Regions from separate parts of the Priestia sp. 3CA3 genome, predicted to be linked through region 1. Evidence: predicted binding sites of a transcription regulator. Region 1 holds the regulator's gene; the other holds the start of a gene.
The links. The regulator LexA, encoded in region 1, represses DNA repair genes until DNA is damaged. The targets are predictions, from matches to a motif close to CGAACATATGTTCG.

Region 1 (3,991 bases):
TTTTTTTTCTCTTCCTGAGTTAACTCCTTGATTTTTTAAATTTTGCTGCGGACGATAACCGTTTTCTACGGCTCTTTTCATTCCTCTTTTAATTTTAGCATTATGTAATTTCCGCTGATGCTCTTCCACTAAGCTAATAATATCTAACACCATCGAATCAGATTCTGAAAGCTGAAGCTGACCTTGATGACTAATCGTATAGATCGTAGCATTTTCTTTGTGAAAAGCATGAAGAAGCGCAATTCGGGCATTTCCTCTGCCTAATCGCGTTTCGTCTTGAATGAGCAGCACAGATATTTTTTCTTCTTTCATTGTATGAAGAACATCCAATATACCCTCTCTGTCTACGTCATATCCGCTTGCCTTTTCCATTACGACCTTTTTTACGTTTAGATGGTGAAGATCAGCAAGCTTTTTTAATTCTTCTTGCTGGCGCTGTAAAGATGTTTCTTGGGTTTTTTTATCCGTACTTACACGGCAATAAATAATGGCGTCCACTTTTATCACAACCTTTTCGGCTTCTAACAATATTCAGGAACGGCCGTTACACACTACTGTTCAATTGCCACTTGATTATGTAACTCTTTTTTTAAAACAGGAATATATAATTTATCTCCAGGAGATAAAGACTGGGCAGTGTCTGAGTTTAGATCATTGACGTCTTCAACCCATTTGACAAATTCATTGGTGGTCAAATGATGGTGATTATGATACTTGTTGGACAAGTCCCAAAGCGTATCTCCTTTTGTAATAGTAACCGTTGAATATTTGTCTAAATCTACTTTATCCGCTCCTAAAACCAGCGTCAATACATATGTAAGTGCAGCGATAACTGCAAAAAAAATAGCGTAATGTTTCATAGAATGTAAGAATTGGTGCATATTATGATCCCCCTATCAGAATATATGTTCTTATTTTATTGAGAACATTTGTTTCTGTCAATGGAATTCTTCGAACTTATGTTTGTATATTGACACATCACGTGGTATAATTCACCTAAAGAATAGCTAAAATCGAGGTGAAAAATATGAAGCTATCAAAACGTCAACAAGACATACTAGATTTTATTAAGCACGAAGTAAAATTAAAAGGTTATCCGCCTTCTGTTCGTGAGATTGGGGAAGCGGTGGGATTAGCCTCTAGCTCCACTGTACACGGGCATTTAGCTCGTTTAGAAAGTAAAGGGTTAATTCGCAGAGATCCAACAAAACCAAGAGCAATCGAAGTTCTTCAACTAGACGAAGTAAACATCCCTAAAAGCAACGTCATTAATGTTCCTGTTATCGGTAAAGTAACAGCGGGTCTTCCTATAACAGCCGTTGAAAATGTGGAAGAATATTTCCCTCTTCCAGATAAATTCGTTTCTCCAGATGATCATGTATTTATGCTTGAAATTATGGGAGAAAGTATGATTGAAGCAGGTATTCTAGATGGCGATATGGTAATCGTACGTCAGCAGCAAACTGCTAATAACGGAGATATTGTGGTCGCTATGACCGAGGACAACGAAGCAACGGTAAAACGTTTCTTTAAAGAAGAAAATTTCGTTCGTTTACAGCCTGAAAATTCAACGATGGCGCCTATTATTCTTCGCCACGTAACGATTTTAGGAAAAGTCACTGGTGTATATCGTACGATTCACTAATTACACACTATACGTAAAACCAACTAATCATGATGTTAGTTGGTTTTTTTACGTTTGTTTTCTAAAAAAATTGGCATATTATAAATGATACGTCGAATCATTACAGGCGGGTAGAGCGGTTTTTATAAAGCCTGTTTTACCTTTTACTTTCTGTCTGCATTTTTTCGACTCTCAAAAAAAATACAACCGACCATAAGAAGGATGTAGTTTATGACCAATACACCAAGGAAAACAGAACCATTTCAAACTATTATGCCTACCAAAGCAATGAACATGTTTCTTTTTCCTTTTTCCTTTGATCGAAAAAATAAAGAGCAGCTTGTTCATGCACTAGAAGCAAATATGTTTGAGTTTTTTTCCATTCAAAACAAACGTGTAGAAAAAGAATACTACGGAGAACAGTATTACGTATCTCATGATAGCTTAGATCAATATTTTCTTCCTTACATTGAATGTATTCTATTTCCTGATTCATGCGAAAAAGAAGGCTTGCTTCGATTTTCAAAAAAAATAGACCATACCGTTACGCTAGAAACTTCCTCCACCACCGTGTCTAGCAACGTGCTGTCTGTGGATGTTTTTTTATGTCCTTTTGAAATTGGCGTCATGACCATTCGCACTGAGATGAGTCATAATCATTACACCTATGATGACATTTTAGAATTCATGAATCATTTTCGTGTATTAGAACCGAAGCTTGCTGAAGAGCATGGATCCACCATTACCTATGAACATCATCGCTATAGCAAAGTACAGGATTATATTTTTTCACAGCTCGCGCCATTTTTGAACGAACACATCAAAAAAGAAGCGACGCGTGAACAGCACATCGGGAGTCTTCCTTATTTTATCGATGAACGGATGTTTGTATTAAGTTATGTAACGGTAAATCAAGAGCAAGAGATTAACTCCACAACTTTATTTCGTACTGGGCAGCTAAATAGCTATACGCCTGACGGGAAACCGTTTATCTCTGCACACAACCATGAGTATATTAAAACGTATAATACCAAACACGTGTATTCCAGATGGGCTCCTGAAACCTATTACGTTATAACAGACCATGTGTTTTCGTGTATTTCTAAATCGACAGACTCTAAAACGGATCAGCTTTTGATGAATCATCTATTTGGCCAACATTACTATAATTTATTTTTGCATTTTTTCTATAAAATCGTGTTGCTAAAACTATCCTATGAGTATTCTCAGCTCACGTTTCATAAAAATTCAGAGGGCATCGAGCGACTAATTCGCTCTATTACTGTATTTTCAGGTAAATATTTATTTTTAGAAATTAGCTCTCGCACGGAAGGTCAAGAGTTTTCTGAGCTCTTAAAAAAAATCTTCCACATCAATTCTCTTTATCAAGAAGTCAAAGAAACCCTTGGTACTTTGTATCAAAATCAAGAGAAAATTGCGGCCAAGCGTCACAATTACTTATTATTAATTTTAACGATTTATACCGTTCTTTCCGGTATTTACGGAATGAATTTAGTTATTAGCAAGCTAAAGGGAAACATCCATTGGGATAGTATGAAGCAGTTTTCTATCTTTGAATATATCGCTTTAATAGTAGCTTTATCAGGAATTCTGATCAGCATTAGTCTCGGAGTGAGTTCTCTATGGAATTTATTAAAAGATCGATTTAAAACATAAAAGCTGTTCGCATCAGAAAATACATTATAAAAAAGAAGAGATTGAGACATAACTAAATCAAGCAAGTCTAAAGGGAAACAAATAGAATAAATAAGCTAGCAGGGATCGCTTGTGACACCTCTGTTGATTTCCGTGCAAGACTTCGCTTTCCGCGGGAGTCTTCGTCTTGCCCTCCAATCAACTGCTGGAAAGAACTAAACAAATGAAACCTACGTGCACCATAAAAAACGAACCACTAATCAAACATGATGATTAATGGTTCGTTTTTCGCTTCGACTAAAATCCTTTTTTCCCAACCTCTTTTATCTATTACTAAATCACTGCTTACTCCACTGAACCTTTTATTACACGTTATGCCGCTGTTGTAATTTCAGAACAATCTAATATTATACTCTATAAGAAAAATATATACAAAATAATAAAATATGGTATCATAGGGTAGGAATTTTGTACCTTATCTTTGAAATAATTTGCAGGAGGTCATATGCTTAACTCATTTTTATCCAAAAGCCTGATTCTTTTATGTGTCATGATTCTTACATGGTCTCTATGGGGCAGTTATAGTGCGATGACAAATTCATTGGACTTAAAAGGCTTGGCTTTAAGTAATTCATTTATTATTGAAGGAATATGTATCACTTTCCTTGTCATTTTTCTAATAGCTATTGCAAGTAGATACATGAACAAAAC
Region 2 (3,991 bases), on a different contig from region 1:
AGCTGTTGTAGCTTCTGCTGTAGGTTTAGCTATGTTAGCGACGCCATTAGCTCTACCGAATTTAGGAGGTTCTGCTGGCTCCGCAGAAGCTGCAGAAGTTGGAGGAGACGTAGGGATTGATCCAGTAGCCATAGGACAAGCGATTGCAGATGCGGCTAAAACTGCCGACAATCGAAGTGGTTTTGTTAAGGGAGCGATGGAAAAAGCTTTCTTTGAATCGGGTCAGCAGTATAATGTGATAGTAATGAATTTAAGTCAAGGTTATAATTCCGACCAGTTACAAGGTGTACAATATTTTGATACCGTAGATTATGATGGTATCACGTTTGGGGTCTGGATATTTGAAGAAGGAACGTTTATTAATGAAGGTGATGGAGGTTATGATAACTGGGCCTTTAGAGGTTGGTTTGAACGCACGGGGGACGATGAGAAAACGGTCAACTTCCATAGACCTTGATCTAATTAAACAGAACCCTATTTAATTAAATAGGGTTCTGTTTGTTTGCTATAAGAATTTTTCTGTTTAAAAAGATTGCAATAAAAAGTCTAGTATAGCGCTTTAGACAACAGTATCTCAATTAGAAATCTTGTTCCTTCCACAGTAGCCCAATTTTTTGTTTTCTCTGCAAAACCTTTTCTAGATAACGTTCCGTTATTTTACGATTACTGTGGCCAAGCTCCTTTTGAATTAAGAAAATATCAGCTCCCTGCTGCCTACTATAAATCGCATAAAATGACCAAAATAATGAAGTGAAATCAGTGAAATGGATGGGCTTGAAGCTGCCGGGAAAGGCATTTTAAGCTTTTATTAGCTTTCGTTTTCACTATCGCTATCGTTATCAATATCATTATCGTTGTCAGTATTACCATATTTAAAATCAATAATGCTTTTTCTAATTTCTTCTCTGATTTCAGGGTTTTCTTTTAAGAAAACCTTAGCGTTTTCTCGTCCCTGCCCTAAACGTTCCCCATTATAAGAAAACCAAGATCCAGACTTTTGAACAATATCTACTTCAGAACCAATATCTAAGATTTCTCCTTCTCTTGAGATACCTTCTCCATACATAATATCTACTTCAGCAATGCGGAAAGGAGGTGCCATCTTATTTTTGACTACTTTAATTCTTGTTTTGTTACCAACTATGTCATTTCCCAGTTTAAGTTGTTCAGCACGGCGAACCTCAAGGCGAACGGAAGAATAGAATTTTAGCGCTCTTCCGCCTGGCGTTGTTTCAGGATTTCCAAACATAACGCCTACTTTCTCCCTGATTTGATTGATGAAAATAGCAATGGTTTTAGACTTATTAATTGCTCCAGATAGTTTACGAAGGGCTTGAGACATCAAACGAGCTTGTAGACCTACGTGAGAATCTCCCATTTCTCCCTCAATTTCTTTTTGAGGAACTAATGCTGCTACTGAGTCAACAACAATAATATCTACAGCACCACTTCTAACTAATGCTTCAGCAATTTCAAGTGCCTGCTCACCAGTATCTGGTTGAGATAACAGTAACTCATCAATATCTACACCTAGTTTTCTTGCGTAAACTGGATCAAGTGCGTGTTCAGCATCAATAAAGGCAGCTCGACCTCCATTTTTTTGTACTTCTGCAATCGCATGTAAGGAAACTGTTGTTTTACCTGAGCTTTCGGGTCCGTACACTTCCATGATTCTTCCTTTTGGATAACCATTAATCCCAAGAGCGATATCTAAAGCTAATGAACCTGAGCTAGATGCCTCAACTTTTGTATGTGTGCCTTCCCCCATCTTAATAATTGATCCTGTACCGAATTGTTTTTCAATTTGTTTTAGAGCCATATCTAGTGCTGCTTGTTTATCATTCATAATTTAAAACCTCCGATTGTTAGTACGTTTACAGTAAACGACAATGTATGTGGATAAATAATAAGGATTGGCTCAAATGTTTTTGCTCCGTGCGAGAAAATTTTGTGTTTAACTGTCTTGGTTTATTCTGTTGTTCCTTTATTTATCTCTAAACCCTTAATATCGAACAAATGTTCCTGTTGTGTAATCATACAATAAACGCATCTAGTTGTAAAGGAGAAAGTTTTGTACAAACCAGCCAAAGAAATATCTTTTTTGTGAAAAGTAGGTTTATACCTTTAATACTTACAGTTATTGAAACTTCAATCTATAAAATAACCCTTATTATACGCTCAAAAAATAATTCATCCTCTTATATGCATTATGTCATGTGCTTAGACTATCGACTAACAAAAGGGATAAATTATAATAGATTTATTAGAGAAATTTTCCACCTAATAAATTCAAATGAAATTCGTCGTTAAAAATATGATACATTAAATACGAGACAAGAAATGAAAGGAGTTTTTTTAATGAGTAACCATGAAGCACAAAATGAATTGCCACCAAAAACATGTACAATCGATCGACTTGTAACAATGCCGGATGATGTAAATAAAGTAATCAAAGGCAGCAAAACAGCAACTCGCCGAAATGGAAGGTATGCTGATGTAGGAGAGATAATGGTTTTAGAAGATCAAAAATTTGTAGTGGAACGAGTTTATTCTTAATCACTAGGTGAATTAACAGATGAAAATGCTCGCCAGGAAGGCTATGCTACAGTAGAGGAATATAAACAATCTATTTTGTCTTATCATCCTGGGATGCCTTGGCTTCCACAAATGAGGGTATGGGTGCATGAGTTCAGATTAGTTAACGATTGATAGGTAAAAGAAATGGATTTGTTGTACCGTATATTAGTATATATTCATGTTTCTAGTGTCATTTTATCAATTGGTCCTTTTTTTATTCTCTTGCCAATTGTTAAAAAACTACATAGTTCAAGAGAACAAGAAATGAATGCCTATTTGATCACATTTCAATCTGTTGTTAGGCTCGCAAAACATACGGGCCATGTTCTTGTTATCACAGGGATACTCCTCGTTATGTGTGGCCCATGGACGTGGACTACGCCGTGGATTATAATGACACTGATTTTCCTTTTTTGCTCCTTGTTCTTTCTGGCCCGTGCTTTTTCACCAACACTTCGAAAGTACAAGGAGGAAGGACAAAATAAAAAAGAACTGGCAACTAAACTAGAGCGATCTGTTTGGATTTATATCATTCTATTAATGACTATGCTTTGGTTTATGGTCGGTAAGCCAACTTTTTGGTGACACCCATCCATTTGTCGTCACTAAGAGTAAATAGTTAAACTGATTATTTTCATCAAATACTTTACGTTTTACTTAACATAACTCGTATTTTCGGTATGAAAAAAGATTTTTGCTTGTATATCAGATGCACATTTGGATTAAAAATTAAAAACCCCTATTAACCGTATGTTAAAGGGGTTCTTACTTATTGTTTAAACTCCAAGTATGAAGTTCTTATAGAAGAATACACTAAATATCAATATGTTTCAAGTCAACCCAAGTAATTATCTACTTGTTGCTACTATTAATAGGTTGATCTATAGATTGTTGGGTCTCAAATAGAGAGGTCTTAATGCCGATTAAAGACGCCACAATCGTTAGGATGCCTGCTGAAATAAAAATTAAAGAGACGCTAATATATTCAGCTGCAACACCTGCTAACATTCCACTAATCGGTAAAGCCAAAAAAGCTAACATACGAGTTGAACTAATTACTCTTCCCAATAAGGCTGATGGCACAATCTCTTGCCTAAGGGTAAACCAATTAATTGCTAATAATGTTACCGAACCGACAATTACAATTCTACAGACTATTAACAAAATAACTGCAGTGTTTGAAAAAGTAAGGATAGTTTGCCCTAAACCTATTATTACACCACAATAGATAATTATATTTCCCCGTGGTAATTTATTTAGTTTATTTGCAGCATAAATTGCTACAAATGACCCTAAGGTTTGTAGGGAAAATATTAAACCAATATACTGTGCCGATAAATGTAAATTATCTTTTAGATGAAACATAAATAAAGCTTCCATAGCACCATAACCCACATTGATTAAGAATATGAGA

Region 2: the regulator LexA is predicted to act here: its motif matches at 2,010-2,023, upstream of recA (recombinase RecA).

What each region holds. Positions count from the first base shown of each region.
Region 1 covers NZ_JBXENJ010000001.1:802,664-806,654, reverse strand. The annotation lists gene AC1VNJ_RS04105 (YneB family resolvase-like protein) at 1-498, opposite strand, end outside; gene yneA (cell division suppressor protein YneA) at 552-881, opposite strand; gene lexA (transcriptional repressor LexA) at 1,028-1,645, shown strand; gene AC1VNJ_RS04090 (hypothetical protein) at 1,856-3,301, shown strand; gene AC1VNJ_RS04085 (hypothetical protein) at 3,369-3,503, opposite strand; gene AC1VNJ_RS04080 (ArnT family glycosyltransferase) at 3,786-3,991, shown strand, end outside.
Region 2 covers NZ_JBXENJ010000008.1:189,449-193,439, reverse strand. The annotation lists gene AC1VNJ_RS21320 (stress protein) at 1-457, shown strand, start outside; gene recA (recombinase RecA) at 809-1,846, opposite strand; partial or broken gene AC1VNJ_RS21310 (ASCH domain-containing protein) at 2,359-2,709, shown strand; gene AC1VNJ_RS21305 (DUF2269 family protein) at 2,728-3,162, shown strand; gene AC1VNJ_RS21300 (MFS transporter) at 3,430-3,991, opposite strand, start outside.